Regions from separate parts of the Methylobacterium flocculans genome, predicted to be linked through region 1. Evidence: predicted binding sites of a transcription regulator. Region 1 holds the regulator's gene; each other region holds the start of a gene.
What was found. The regulator PhoB, encoded in region 1, activates phosphate uptake and scavenging genes when phosphate is short. The targets are predictions, from matches to a motif close to TGTCATNNANCTGTCAT.
Positions count from the first base shown of each region.

Region 2: ppk2 (polyphosphate kinase 2) is a predicted target of PhoB. The motif match lies at 2,627-2,643, and genes of this name have one in related genera.
Region 3: OF380_RS24800 (alkaline phosphatase) is a predicted target of PhoB. The motif match lies at 1,789-1,805, and genes of this name have one in related genera.

Region 1 covers NZ_CP107532.1:2,366,354-2,371,400, forward strand. Annotated here, with positions in the region: gene pstB (phosphate ABC transporter ATP-binding protein PstB) at 1-733, shown strand, start outside; gene phoU (phosphate signaling complex protein PhoU) at 833-1,558, shown strand; gene phoB (phosphate regulon transcriptional regulator PhoB) at 1,586-2,284, shown strand; gene OF380_RS10965 (SDR family NAD(P)-dependent oxidoreductase) at 2,374-3,177, opposite strand; gene OF380_RS10970 (MFS transporter) at 3,277-4,671, opposite strand; gene OF380_RS10975 (alpha/beta fold hydrolase) at 4,816-5,047, shown strand, end outside.
Region 2 covers NZ_CP107532.1:2,136,893-2,141,939, forward strand. Annotated here, with positions in the region: gene OF380_RS09845 (DMT family transporter) at 1-718, shown strand, start outside; gene OF380_RS09850 (enoyl-CoA hydratase/isomerase family protein) at 801-1,595, opposite strand; gene ppk2 (polyphosphate kinase 2) at 1,670-2,587, opposite strand; gene OF380_RS09860 (TFIIS helical bundle-like domain containing protein) at 2,765-2,893, shown strand; gene OF380_RS09865 (ABC-F family ATP-binding cassette domain-containing protein) at 2,912-4,537, opposite strand; gene OF380_RS09870 (patatin-like phospholipase family protein) at 4,658-5,047, opposite strand, start outside.
Region 3 covers NZ_CP107532.1:5,174,493-5,179,539, reverse strand. Annotated here, with positions in the region: gene OF380_RS24810 (ribose-phosphate pyrophosphokinase) at 1-701, shown strand, start outside; gene OF380_RS24805 (DUF1013 domain-containing protein) at 917-1,627, shown strand; gene OF380_RS24800 (alkaline phosphatase) at 1,889-5,014, shown strand.

The DNA of each region.
Region 1 (5,047 bases):
GGACCTGAACTTCTACTACGGCAGCTTCCACGGCCTGAAGTCGGTCAACCTCAACTTCCACGATCGCCAGGTCACGGCGCTGATCGGCCCGTCGGGCTGCGGGAAGTCGACCCTTCTGCGCACCTTCAACCGGATCTACAGCCTCTATCCGGAGCAGCGCGCGGAAGGCGAGATCCTCCTCGACGGCCAGAACGTCCTCGATGCCAAGGTCGACCTGAACGAGTTGCGCTCGCGTATCGGCATGGTGTTCCAGAAGCCGACGCCCTTCCCGATGTCGATCTACGACAACGTCGCCTTCGGCCTGCGCCTCTACGAGAAGCTGCCCAAGGCCGACCTCGACGTCCGCGTCGAGGAATCCCTGCGCAAGGCCGCCCTCTGGGACGAGGTCAAGGACAAGCTCAAGCAGTCCGGCATGGGCCTGTCCGGCGGTCAGCAGCAGCGCCTCTGCATCGCCCGCACCGTGGCCCAGCGCCCCGAGGTCATCCTGTTCGACGAGCCGACCTCGGCCCTCGACCCGATCTCGACGGGCCGCATCGAGGAGCTGATCGAGCAGTTGCGCTCCGAATTCACGATCGTCATCGTGACGCACAACATGCAGCAGGCCGCGCGCATCTCGCAGTTCACCGCCTTCATGTATCTCGGCGAACTCGTGGAGTTCGGCCCGACCACGCGCATCTTCATGAACCCGGAGAAGCGCCAGACCCAGGACTACATCACCGGCCGGTTCGGCTGATCCACGGCGGCCCGTGGCGGACCTTTCCCCGGTCCGCGCCCGACCCCATCGCCCTGGCGGCCCCCGGACAGGCGGGCCCGATCGCGGAGTGCGACCCCCATGTCCGACCACATCGTCAAGTCCTACGACACGGACCTTGAAAATCTGCGCCGCTCGATCTCCGAGATGGGCGGCATCGCCGAGAAGATGATGGCGGAAGCGAGCCAGGCCCTGGTGCGCCGGGACGCCGTCCTCGCCCAGGCGGTGATCGGCGCCGACGTGCGCCTCGATATCCTCCAGCGCGAGATCGAGGAGCGGGCGATCCTGCTCATCGCCCGGCGCCAGCCCCTGGCGATCGACCTGCGCGAGACGGTCACGGCCATCCGCGTCTCGAACGACATCGAGCGCATCGGCGATCTCGCCAAGAACATCGCCAAGCGCGTGGTGGCGATCGCCGACCAGATCCAGCCGCAGAAGATCGTCATCGGCGTCCAGCACATGAGCGACCTGGTGCAGGAGCAGCTCAAGGACGTGCTCGACGCCTATGCGGGCCGCGACACCAAGGCGGCGCTCGACGTGTGGGAGCGGGACGACGCCATCGACGCGCTCTACAACTCGCTGTTCCGCGAGCTCCTGACCTACATGATGGAGGATCCGCGCAACATCTCGTTCTGCACGCACCTCCTGTTCGTGGCCAAGAACATCGAGCGCATCGGCGACCACACCACCAACATCGCCGAGACGATCCACTACCTCGTCACCGGCGAGAACCTGCTGGCGGAGCGGGAGCGTCCGAAGAACGACGCCTCCAACTACGCGACGGTGGAGATGCCCGGCGCGGTCTGAGGATCGCGCCGCACGGAAAGCACACGGATGAGTACGCGTATCCTGATCGTCGAGGACGAGGAGGCCCTGACCCTCCTCCTCCGCTACAACCTCGAGGCCGAGGGCTTCATCGTCGACTCGGCCGCGCGGGGCGACGAGGCCGACCTGCGCCTGCAGGAGCAGGTGCCCGACCTCGTCCTCCTCGACTGGATGCTGCCGGCCCTCTCCGGCATCGAACTGTGCCGGCGCATCCGGGCGCGGCGCGAGACCGAGCGCCTGCCGGTGATCATGCTCACCGCCCGGGGCGAGGAGGGCGACCGCATCCGGGGCCTCGGCACGGGGGCGGACGACTACATCGTCAAGCCGTTCTCGGTGCCGGAACTGCTCGCCCGCGTGCGCGCGCTGCTGCGCCGGGCGAAGCCCGCGCACGTGGCCAACCTGCTGGTGGCGGGCGACATCGAGCTCGACCGGGTCAGCCACCGCATCCGTCGCGAGGGCCGGGAGATCCATCTCGGACCCACCGAGTTCAAGCTCCTCGAATTCCTGATGCAGAGCCCCGGCCGGGTCTTCTCCCGCGAGCAACTCCTCGACGGGGTCTGGGGCCACGACGTCTACATCGACGAACGCACCGTGGACGTCCATGTGGGCCGCCTGCGCAAGGCGCTGAACCGCCCGCGCCAGAGCGACCCGATCCGCACCGTACGCGGCTCGGGCTACTCCTTCGACGAGATGTTCGAGGGGGAGTAGGCGGCAACATTTCCGGCTGGCGTTGACCCCCGCGGCCGGACCCTGATCCCGCGTGCGCGGAAAAAGTCCGGCATCGGGCCCGTCCGCGTTCAGACGATGCTGCGCACCGTGCCGCCATCGACCCGCAGGGCCGCGCCGCTGGTGGCGCTGGCGGCCGGGCTGCAGACGTAGGCCACCATGCTGGCCACCTCCTCGACGGTGGCGAGCCGCCCGATCAGCGAGGTCGGGCGGTGTTCGGCCACGAAGGCCCGGCCCGCCGCGTCGAGATCGACCTCGCCGCCTCCCGATGCCGGCGCCATGCTCCGCATGAAATCGGCGACGCCCTCCGAGAGGGTCGGCCCGGGCAGGACGCTGTTCACGGTGACGCCGCTGCCCGCGACCGTCTCGGCGAGGCCGCGCGCGACGGCGAGTTGGGCCGTCTTCGTCATGCCGTAATGCACCATCTCCACCGGGATGTTCACGCCCGATTCGCTGGAGATGAAGACCACGCGGCCCCAGCCGCGCTGGACCATGCCGGGCGTATAGGCACGCGACAGGCGCACCCCGCTCATCACGTTGGTCTCGAAGAAGCGGTGCCAATCCTCGTCCGGGATCTCGAAGAAGGGTTTCGGCTCGAAGATGCCCGTGTTGTTCACCAGGATGTCGATGTCCGGCAGGCCCGCGACCACGCGGGCGGTGCCGTCCGGGTTGGCCACGTCGCCCGGCGCGCCGATGAAGCCCGCATGGCCCGTCTCGCGCTTGAGGCGGTCGATGGCGTCGCGGACCCGGTCCTGCGTGCGCCCGTTGATCGCCACGGTGGCGCCCATCTCTGCGAGCGCCCTCGCGATGGCGTAGCCGATGCCGCCCGTGGAGCCGGTGACGAGGGCGCGCCGGCCCGACAGGTCGATGTTCATGGACTCGTCCTCGCGTGGGAATTGCCGGGTCAACGCCCGGCGCGACCGTTGGTGCGATCGGCGGTCATGCCTCCGGCGCAAAGCCTGCGCGCTCCGCCGTCACCCCTCCGGCTGGCGCCGCAGCACGCTCGCCACCGCGCCGAAGGCGGCGAGCCCCACGGCGCACCACAGGGTGGCGGAGACCGGCCCGGCGGGGGGCGCCCCCTGGTGCAGGCCGAAGATCACCGCCACCAGGGCGGCCCCGAAGGACTGGCCGGTGAGGCGGGCGGTCGATTGCATGCCGCTCGCCCCGCCGCTGCGGTCGCGGGGCGCGCTCGTGATGATGACCTTGTTGTTGGGGGATTGGAACAGACCGAAGCCGAGGCCGCACAGGGTCAGGCGCCAGCCGATGTCGAGGTGCGAGGCGCCCTCCGGCAACAGCGCGATGGCGGCGAGCCCCGTGGCCATCAGGGCGAGGCCGAGGCCGCCGAGCAGCCCCGGCGCGTAGCGGTCGGCGAGGCGCCCCGAGATCGGCGCCGTCAGCGCGATGGCGATGGGCCAGGGCGTCATCAGGAAGCCGGTCTGCGTCTCGGAGAGGCGCAGCACGTCCTGGAAATAGAAGGGCAGGGCGACGTAGGCCATCATCTGCGCTCCGAACGCGGCGATGGAGGTCGCCATCGAGAGGGCGAAGGCGGGAATCCGCAGGAGGTCCACGGGCAGGAGCGGGCGGGCGAGACGCGTCTGCGTCCAGACGAAGACCGTGCCGACGGCGAGCGCCGCGCCGATCTCCGCCAGCGCCAGGCCCCGCGTGGCCGGATCGCCGAGGCCGTCGACGCCGATGATGAGGAGGCCGAAGGTCAGGGCGTTGAGGAGCGCGCTGCGGACATCGAAGCGGCCCCCGCTCCGGGGCGTCACCGGCAGGGTGCGCGCGCCGACCGTCAGGGCGATGAGCCCCACGGGCAGGTTGACGAGGAACAGCCAGGGCCAGCTCGCCACGGAGAGGATGCCGGCCGCCACCGTCGGCCCGGCCGCCGAGGCCATCGCCACCACCAGGGCGACGTTGCCGACCCCCCGCCCGATCAGCCGGTGCGGGTAGATGAAGCGCACCAGCGCGATGTTGACGCTCATGACGCCGGCGGCGCCCAGTCCCTGCGCGATCCGCGCGGCCACCAGCCAGTCGAGGGAGGGCGCGACGGCGCAGGCCAGGGACGCCAGCGTGAACAGGACCAGACCCGTGAGGTAGACCCGGCGATAGCCCAGGATGTCCCCGAGCGAGGCCAGCGGCAGCAGGGAGGCGGTCACGGCGATCTGGAAGCTGTTGGTCACGAAGATCGCGGCCGAGGGCTCCACCCCCAGATCCTTGGCCATGACCGGCAGGGCCACGTTGACGATGGCCCCGTCGAGCACCGCCATGGTCATGGCGAGCCCGATCGCCAGCAGCGCCAGCATGCGCTCCCGCACCGGCAATCCGTCCATCGCGGGTGGCGGGACGGGCTTCGGGGAATCGTCGGTCATGCATGGACCCCTGGGACGCCGCCGCGTGTTTCGCAAGGGATGCGGGTCTCGCAGGTGTCCTATGTCACCTCGCGCCCGTCGCCGCGCGCTAAACCCTGCGGACCCTTCTCGCGCGCGCGTCGCGCCTCGTCGCCAGGATCGCCCATGATCGGATCTCGTATGACCGGATTGCCCGCCGCGCTCGTTCGCCTGTCCGTCCTGCTCCTGGCCGCCCAGATGTCGCTCGCGCCCCTCGCCGCCCGCGCGGCGGACGACACCACGCCGCTCGGCATCGGTCTCGAGGGCTTCGCCTACCCGTATCCGGTCCGGTTCCTCGAGCGGACCCGCGACGGCGAGCGCCAGCGGCTCGCCTACATGGACGTGCCGGCGCAGGGGC
Region 2 (5,047 bases), 230 kb from region 1:
TCCCTTCTGCCTCATCGTCTGGGGGCAAACACAGATCGCCTCCGGACTTGCGGCCATCCTGAACGCCACGACGCCGCTCTTCGCCGTTGCCGTAGCCCACCTGCTGACCGCCGATGAGCGGATGACCGGGAACCGGCTTGCGGGCGTTCTCGTGGGCTTCGTCGGCGTCGCCGTGATGATCGGACCCGTCGTGCTCGCGGGGCTGGGCGCGAACGTGCTGGCGCAGCTGGCCGTCCTCGTCGCGGCGCTGTCCTACGCGGTCGCGGGGGTGTTCGGCCGGCGCTTCAGGGCGATGGGCGTGGCGCCGATGGCGACGGCGGCCGGGCAGGTCACGGCCTCCACACTGCTGCTGCTGCCGGTGGCGATCATCGTGGATCGGCCATGGACGCTCCCCGTGCCGGGCCTGCCCGTCTGGGGTGCGGTGCTCGGGATCGCGGTCTTGTCCACCGCGCTGGCTTACGTGCTGTACTTCCGCATCCTGGCGACGGCTGGTGCGACGAACCTCTCGCTGGTCACCTTTCTCATCCCGATCTCGGCCATCATGCTGGGCACCCTCGTCCTGGGCGAGCACCTCGATCCCAGGCACTACCTCGGTATGGCCCTCGTCGGCTGCGGCCTCGCGGCCATCGATGGGCGGCTTCTGCGCTTCGTCAGACCGCCGCGACCGGGTCCTTCCCGCCCCGATGCCCCCGAGATCCATCAGGGGCAGGACATCTGACCGGTCGAGCCGTCAGGTCTGGAGATGGGAAGACGCCATCGGAGTTCGGTTCGTGCCGACAGCAGGTCCCGACCCCAGGCGGCTACCGCCCCGTCCACACGGGCGGGCGCTTGGCCAGGAACGCCTCCATGCCCTCGCGAAAGTCCGCGCTGGTGTAGCAGAGGCGGATGAGGTCGTCGCCGGGGCGGGTCTCGCCCTCGGCGTCCTCGCCCTGGAGGCGGCGGAGCCCCTCCTTCGTCGCCCGCAGGGTGAGGGGGGCGTGGCCCGCCACCAGGGTCGCGAGGTCCGTGGCACGCTGTGCGAGGGCCTGCGGATCCTCGACCACGTCGCCGACGAAGCCGATGGCCAGCGCCTCCTCGGCCCCGATGAGGCGGGCGGTGAAGATCATATCCTTGACCCGCGCCGGGCCGATCAGGTTCGAGAGCCGGCGCAGATTGCCCAGCGACAGGCAATTGCCGAGCGTCCGGGCGATGGGAAAGCCGATCCTGGCGTCGCGGGTGGCGATACGCAGGTCGCAGGCCGCCGCGATGGCCGCGCCGCCGCCGGTGCAGGCGCCGGCGATCGCCGCGATGGTCGGAACGGACAGGCGTTCCAGGGCGCCCATCACCAGGTCCATGAAGCGCTCGTAGTCGATCGCGTCCTGCCCGGAGGTAAAGCCGCGGAACTGGGCGATGTCCGTGCCCGCCGCGAAGGCCCTGTCGCCCGCTCCGGTGATGATCAGCGCCTTGATATCCGCATCGGCCTCGATGCGCGCGCAGGTGTCGATCAGCCCCTGGTACATGCCGAAGGTCAGCGCGTTGCGCGCCTGCGGCCGGTTGAGGGTGACGCGGCCGATGCCGTCCTCGGCCGCGTACAGGATCTCGTCGGTGCTGGTCATCGGGTCCCGGCGTCTCGCATGGGCGGATCGAACCCGCCCATGTCGCCCATCGCAGCCAGCCCCGGCAAGGCGGCTCAGAACACCGAGGGTACGAACATCTCGGCCGGCACGGGATGGCGGGTGTAGTCGTCGTGGCGCTCGCGGTCCGGCAGGTGCACGGGCGGGTGCTCGACGTCGCCGTAGGGGATCTGCGTCAGGAGGTGGCTGATGCAGTTGAGGCGGGCGCGCTTCTTGTCCACCGCCTCGACCACCCACCACGGCGCCTCCGGGATGTGGGTGCGGGCCAGCATGTCTTCCTTGGCCTTCGTGTAGTCCTCCCAGCGGCGGCGGGACTGCACGTCCATCGGCGAGAGCTTCCACTGCTTCAGCGGATCGTGGATGCGCATGTTGAAGCGGAAGGCCTGCTCGTCGTCGGTGATCGAGAACCAGTACTTCAGCACGATGATCCCGGAGCGGGTCAGCATGCGCTCGAACTCGGGCACGGAGCGGAAGAACTCCTCGACCTCGTCGGGCGAGCAGAAGCCCATCACGCGCTCGACGCCGGCGCGGTTGTACCAGGAGCGGTCGAACAGCACGATCTCGCCGCCGGCCGGCAGGTGCGTGACGTAGCGCTGGAAGTACCATTGCGTGCGCTCGCGCTCGCTCGGGGCCGGCAGCGCGGCCACGCGGCAGACGCGCGGGTTGAGGCGCTGGGTGATGCGCTTGATGACGCCGCCCTTGCCCGCCGAATCGCGGCCCTCGAAGATCACGACGACGCGCAGCTTCTGCGCCTGGACCCAGTCCTGGAGCCGCACCAGTTCGTGCTGGAGGCGGAAGAGTTCGCGGAAATAGACCTTGCGGTCGAGGCCCGCCGGACGCGCGGGCTGGCCGAGTTCGTCGGCCAGGCGTTCGAGGCGCTCGTCCTCCATCTCGAGTTCGAGTTCCTCGTCGAAATCGTCCGCGACCTCCCGGCGGATGGCCTCGACCTCCGCTGCCCGCTGCGCGCTGTCCATCTCGTGATCCACCCCGTGCCGAACGTCCGGCGGGCTTAGATCACCGTTTCATGACAGCCTTGATACGGCAGGGACCCGATACCGCAGGGATCCGGGAACGCGACCGGCTCCCGACGTGTTGATGGTCAAGCTGCGCCATTTCTCCACTTGGCGCCCCACACGAACGAGGGTCATCCCATGAGCCTGATCGGACGCATCGTCACCAAGCTCCTCGGCAACGAGGACCGTCCCGTCGTGCGCGACGAGCGCAACTACGAGTCCGGCACCCCGCTCGGCCGTCTCGTGACCAAGATCCTGCGCAAGTAGAGCGATCGGCCGGGCGGTTCAGGCCGCCCGGCGCTTGGACTTCTTCTCGCGCCCCTGCCCGGGGGCGCGCTGGCCGGCGCGGGCCCGGTCGAGGACGAATTTCGCGTAATCGTCCATGTCGCCGGAGAACGGCTTGACCGTGTTGTCGGCCGCGAGCCACAGGCGGTCGGCCACGAGTTCCATCAGCGAACGATCGTGGGTGATGAGGATGACCGCTCCGCCGTAGTCGTTCAGCGCATCGAGCAGGGCTCTGCGGCTGTCGATGTCGAGGTGGTTGGTCGGCTCGTCGAGGATGAGCAGGTGCGGTGCCTGCATCGCCACGAGGTTGAGGAGCAGGCGTGCCCGCTCGCCGCCCGAGAGCGCATCCACCGTCGTCTCCTGCTTGTCGAAGGGAAGGCCGAAGCTCGCGAGCTTGGCGCGCCGCGCCGATTCGCTGTCATCGGGCCGCTCGCGCCGGATGATGGCGAGCGGCGTGTCCTTCGGGTCCAGCGCCTCGATCTGATGCTGGTGGAACCAGCCGACCTGGACCCGTCCCTCCCGCACCATCCGGCCGTCCCGCACCTGCAGCGCGCCCGCCGCCATCTTGGCGAAGGTCGACTTGCCGGCGCCGTTGACGCCGAGCAGCCCGATGCGGTCGTCCACGTCGAGGGTGAGGTTGAGGTCACGCAGCACCGGCGCATCGTCGCCGTAGGCGATGGTGGCGTCGGTCAGGTGCATCAGCGGCGGCGCCAGGGGGCGCTTCGGCGAGGGCAGGTGGAACGGGGCCACGTGCTCCTCGATCGTGGTGGCGATCGGCTCCAGCTTGGCGAGGCGCTTGACGCGGGACTGCGCCTGCGCGGCCTTCGAGGCCTTGGCCTTGAAGCGGTCGATGAAGCTCTGGAGATGCGCCCGCTCTGCCTCCTGCTTCTGCTTCGTGGACGCCTGCAGGCGGGCCTTCTCCGCCCGGCGCTTCTCGAAATCGTCGTAGCCGCCCGTATAGAGTTCCAGCTTCTCGCCGGCCACGTGCAGGATCGCGTCGACCGAGTTGTTCAGCAATTCGCGGTCGTGGCTGATGATCAGGGCCGAATGCGGGTAGCGCTTGAGCCGGGCCTCCAGCCACAGGGCGCCTTCCAGGTCGAGGTAGTTGGTCGGCTCGTCGAGGAGCAGCATGTCGGGCTCGGCGAAGAGCGCGGCGGCGAGTGCCACGCGCATGCGCCAGCCGCCCGAGAACTCCGCCATCGGCCGGGTCAGGTCCTCCACCGAGAAGCCGAGGCCCGCCAGGATCTCGCCCGCCCGCGCCGGCGCACGGTCGGCGTCGATCTCGATGAGGCGGGCGTAGATCTCGCCCATGCGCTCGGGGGCGGCGGTCTCGAGTTCGGCGTTCAGGGACTCCCTCTCCACGTCCGCCGCCAGGATCGTGTCGATGAGGCTGACCGGCGTCGCCGGATGCTCCTGGTCGACGGAGGCGACCCGTGCGGTCTTCGGAAGCAGGATGGCGCCGCCATCGGGCTGCAATTCGCCGAGGATGATCTTGAAGAGGGTCGACTTGCCGACGCCGTTGCGGCCCACCAGCCCGACCTTGGAGCCCGGCGGCACGGCGACGCTGGCGCGGTCGAAGAAGCGCCGGCCCCAGGCGTTGAAGGTGAGGTCTTCGATCTGGATCATGCTGTGGGTTCGCCGGGGCGCGGGCACCGAACGGACCCGGACGCGGCGCGAACCTTATCGCACCGCACCATGCGGCGCGAGGGGCGTGGCGCGCAACCGGCCCCCTCGCGCCGCGCGCCCTTACTGCGCGGCGACGACGGACGCCTTCACGAGGGGAGCCACCGGGACGCTCTTGCGCCAGAACGTGCCGGTGCGCCCGGCGGCGTAGCCGGCTTCGTAGAGGCTGCGCATGTAGCCGGTGTCGAAGCCGCGGGCGGTGGTGGTGTTGGGCGCCGACTCGTCGATATAGGCGAGGTTGAAGCCGATGCCGTTGGTGCGGGTGAAGGCGTAGGTGGCGGCGAGGGTGGCGCGGCTGCGGGCGCGGCTCGCGGTGGTGAAGGAGCGCTCGACGATGGAGAGCGTGTTGTTCTGGGCGAGGTCGAATTCCGGCTCTAGGCGGCCGTTGATGATGACGTAGATGTCGGATTTGGCGCCCGCCTTGAACCGACCGTCGCGCAGCAGGAAGGATTG
Region 3 (5,047 bases), 2.8 Mb from region 1:
CGGCGCGGCGCATCACCGCCGTGATCCCGTATTTCGGCTATGCTCGCCAGGACCGGCGCACTTCCGGCCGCACGCCGATCTCGGCCAAGCTGGTGGCCAACCTCATCACCGAGGCGGGCGCCGACCGCGTCATGACCCTCGACCTGCATGCCGGGCAGATCCAGGGCTTCTTCGACATCCCGACCGACAACCTCTTCGCCGCCCCCGTGATGGTGCGCGACATCAAGGAACGGCTCGACCCCAAGGACTGGATGGTGGTCTCCCCGGACGTCGGCGGCGTGGTGCGCGCCCGCGCCATCGCCAAGCGCATCGACGCCACGCTCGCCATCGTGGACAAGCGCCGCGAGCGCCCCGGCGAGTCGGAGGTGATGAACATCATCGGCGAAGTCGAGGGCCGCTCCTGCATCCTCGTCGACGACATCGTGGATTCCGGCGGCACCCTGGTGAACGCGGCCGAAGCCCTGCTCAACGCCGGCGCCAAGGACGTCTCGGCCTACATCACGCACGGGGTGCTCTCCGGCGGGGCGGTCTCGCGCATCGCCGCCTCCCGGATGAAGGAACTGGTCATCACCGATTCCATCCAGCCGACCCAGGCCGTCAAGCTCGCCCGCAACATCCGGGTCGCCACCATCGCGCCGCTGCTCGGCGAGGCGATTGGCCGGACCGCGACGGAATCGAGCGTCTCCAGCCTCTTCGCCTGAGGCGCGGCCCGGGGTCTCTCCCGGGCCGGCGACGCGATCCCGCGCCGACGCGGGCGGATCGCAATTGCGCAGACCCCATCGGAACCTGTATAGACGGCGCTTCCCTATTGCAGCGTTGAGACGGGATGCTGCCGGCCCCTCTTCAGGCCGGAGCGAGCGACGCCCTGTCGGCGGCGCCCCGGACCCGTCCCGCACGTACCTGTTGGAGTTACCCGATGTCGCAAGGCCCGCTGATGCCGAAAGCCACCGCCGTGTGGCTGGTGGAGAACACCTCGCTGGCCTTCGAGCAGATCGCCGATTTCTGCAAGCTGCACCCCCTCGAAGTGAAGGGCATCGCCGACGGCGAGGTCGCCGCCGGTATCAAGGGGCTCGACCCGATCACCACGGGCCAGCTCACCCGTGACGAGATCGAGAAGGCGCAGAAGAGCCCGGCCTACAAGCTCAAGGTCGCGGTTTCCAAGGTGAAGCTGCCCGAGGTCAAGCGCACCACCAAGGGTCCGCGCTACACCCCCCTCTCGCGCCGCCAGGACCGACCGAACGCCATTCTCTGGCTGCTGCGCAACCATCCCGAGCTGAAGGACGCGCAGATCATCCGGCTGGTCGGCACCACCAAGTCGACGATCCAGCAGATCCGCGAGCGCACCCACTGGAACTCGGGCTCGCTCCAGCCGATGGATCCGGTGACGCTCGGCCTGTGCACGCAGATCGACCTCGACTTCGAGGTCCAGCGCTCGGCCAAGGACCGCCCGGCCAACATGCCGGTGGATGGCGGCGCGACGCTCCTGCCCACCGAGGTCTCGACGGCCACGGACTACACGGAGGCCGACGAGCACCACCGCAGCGCCCGCGACGAGCGGCTCAACGCCGATTCGGTGTTCGCCAAGCTCAAGGGCATGCGCAGCACCAAGGACCACGACGAGGACTGACGGTCCTCGGCACGGACGACCTCGCCATCGAGCCCCGCGGCCCCGCAGGCAGCGGGGCTTTCGCGTTCAGGCCACCCGATCCCCGCCGGATCGCGGATCGGGGCCGTGCACACGAAACCGTGTTCGCTTCCCGCGTTCAAAATGTTTCTCTTTGTCTCCGCAGTCATCCGGCCGTCGCACGCTTGCGAATAACTCCACGGAACTCGGCATCCGGCGGCGAACCCGACCGGCATCCGCGCTGTGGGAGAGGGAAGCGTCGACATGGCCAATGCGGGCTCCGTCAAGAACGTCATCGTGATGATCGCCGATGGCGCGGGGTACAACACCCTGGAAGCCACCCGGCTCTACCTGAAGGGCCTCGCGGACGGCGATGCGCGCGCGGGCGCCGCCGGCAAGGTGCTGATCGCCGACGGGGCGAGCTTCACCGCCACGGCGCAGTCGGTCTATCCCCTCGACAACCGCACGACCCCCGTGCCCGGCGAAACCGGGCTCGCCCAGAACCCGGCCGTGGTCTACGACCCGGCCAAGAACTACGACTTCACCCCCGTCTCGGGCCTCGATCCGAACGGCCAGCCCCGCGCCTTCGCGGGCTACGAGTGGAACCGCAGCACCTATCCGGATTCGGGCAACACCGCCTCGTCCATCGCCACGGGCGACAAGACCTACAACAACGCCATCGACGTGGACGGCAACGGCGCGGAACTGTTCTCGATCGCCGAGCTCGCCAAGCAGCAGGGCAAGGCCACCGGCGTCGTCACCACGGTGCAGTTCAGCGACGCGACCCCCTCGGCGACGGGCGGCGCGCACAACATCGCGCGCTCCAACGCCAACCAGATCGCCCAGGAGATGTTCGGGGCCGGCACCCTCGACGTGATCGCCGGCACCGGCAATCCGGATTATGACGACAACGGCCGCCTCCGGACCACTGCCGACTACACCTGGATCGGCGCCGACCTCTGGAACGGCCTCAAGGCCGACAGCTACCAGTCGCAGGACGGCGCGACCTGGAACCTGCTTCAGGACCGCGCCGCGATCCAGGCGGCGGCCACCGGCGCCCCGACCTCCGAGCGCCTCGCGATGATCTCGAAGGCCTTCACCAGCAACAACTTCAACCGCTCGGGCGCGGCCGCCGCCAACACCACCGAGATCCCGTTCAGCGTGCCGCGGCTCGAATCCTCCGCGACGCTCTCCGAACTGTCGCTGGCCGCGCTCAACAAGCTCAACGCCGATCCTGACGGCCTCTACCTGATGATCGAGGGCGGCGCCGTCGACCGGGCGATGCACGCGAACAATCGCGGCCGGATGATCGAGGAATACATCGACTTCAACAACGCCGTGAAGTCGGTCGTCGACTACATCAACGCGCCCACCAGCAAGGCGACCTTCGAGGACACGCTGCTCATCGTCACGGCCGACCACGACCACCTGTTCTTCGGCCCCGAGGGCGCCACGATCCCCTACCAGGCGGTCCAGCCCGACCGGAACGGCGACGGTGTGCCGGAGGGCCTGTTCTTCTCGACCAATCACTCGAACCAGGTCATCCCGCTCTTCGCCGCCGGCGCGGGTTCGGCCCAGCTGACGCAGCTGGCCGACCAGACCGACGCCTTCACCGACGCCCGGGGCCAGGCCCTCGGCAGCGGCCGCGCCTTCACCGATGAGGCCGAACTCGGCGATTACCTGCTGGCCCAGGCCCGCCTCGGCGCGACGCCGGTGACCACCGGCAACGACAACCTGATCGGCTCGGAGGTGGGCGAGACCCTGGACGGGCTCGCCGGCAACGACGTCATCGACGGTCGCGGCGGCAACGACACCCTGGTCGGCGGCCTCGGCAACGACGTCATGCATGGCGGCCTCGGCGACGATGCCCTCTCGGGCGGCGCGGGCAACGACACCGCCCTGTTCAACGTCAGCACCGACGGTACCGACCGGATCGACCTCGGCGAGGGCAGCGACCGCGTCGAGGTCTCGGCGGCGGCGGCGGGCCAAGTGCGCCTCACCTTCACCTCGGCCGAGGTCGGCAACGGCACGGCCAATGACGGGCTGACCGGCGCGAACCAGGATGGCGGCCTCGCCGTGCGGCTTCAGGCCGAAGGCGCGGGGGACACGCTCACCGGCGCCGTCACCCGCATCGACGACGAGGGCCTCGCCTTCGTGGCGACGACCGATGGCCTCACCTTCGACGTGCGCGACCTCGTCGCGGGAACGCAGCGCGGAGACGGCTTCCGGGTCGTGGCGCTCGGCACCTCGGGCAACGACACCCTCGTACCGCTCAGCGGCCGTGTGGATCAGAGCCACTACGTCAATGCCGGCCAGGGCAACGACACCGTGACGGGCGGCAGCGCCGCGGACTTCCTCGTGGGAGGCGCCGGCAACGACACCCTCAACGGGGCGGGCGGCACGGACAGCTTCATCGGCGGTGCGGGCAACGACCGGATCGTCGGCGGAGACGGGGTGGACCGGGTGATCTTCACCGGGACCGTCGGCTCCGTCGCGCTCGGCCGGGATGCGAACGGATTCGTCACCATCTCCGGGGCCGACGGTACCGATACCCTGATCGGCATCGAGCAGTTCCAGTTCAGCGATCGCATGATCGACACGGCGGACGGCAACCCCCTGGTCGACGACCTGTACTACCTCCTGACCAACCGGGATGTGCTCGCCGCCGGCCAGGATGCGGATGCGCACTACGCCGCCTACGGTGCCGCCGAGGGCCGCGACCCCAACGCCTTCTTCTCCACCAAGGGCTATCTCGGCGTGAACGCCGACGTGGTGAAGTCCGGGGCCGAGGCGCTCACCCAGTACCAGCAGTCCGGCTTCAAGGAGGGCCGCGACCCGGGCGCGCGCTTCGACAACGAGTTCTATCTCGCCCGCCACACGGACGTGCGGGACGCCGGGCTGAACCCGCTGGAGCACTACCTCCAGTACGGCCAGGCCGAAGGCCGCGCCATCTTCGACGCGGTCGGCAAGGCCGCCGACATCAAGGCCGGGTTCGACGCCGAGTTCTACCTGCTCGCCAATGCCGACGTGCTGCAGGTCGCGCAGAGCACGGGCGCGAGCGACACCTTCGCCTTCGCCCGCCAGCACTTCGACACCGATGGCTGGAAGGAAGGCCGCGATCCGAACGCGGTGTTCGACACCAAGGGGTATCTGGCCGCCTACGGCGACGTCGCGGCGGCGGGCATCAACCCGCTCGGCCACTACGACACCTACGGCTGGAAGGAAGGCCGCGATCCCTCCGCCGACTTCGACAGCTCGGAATACCTTGCGGTCAACGGCGACGTGGCGCAGGCGGGGCTCAACCCGATGCAGCACTATCTGCAGTACGGTCTGGTCGAGAACCGCGCCGTCCTCAACGACGGCACCTTCGGCTACGGCACCATCGCCTGAACCCGAGCACCGGCGATGCAGGGGGGCCGCGCC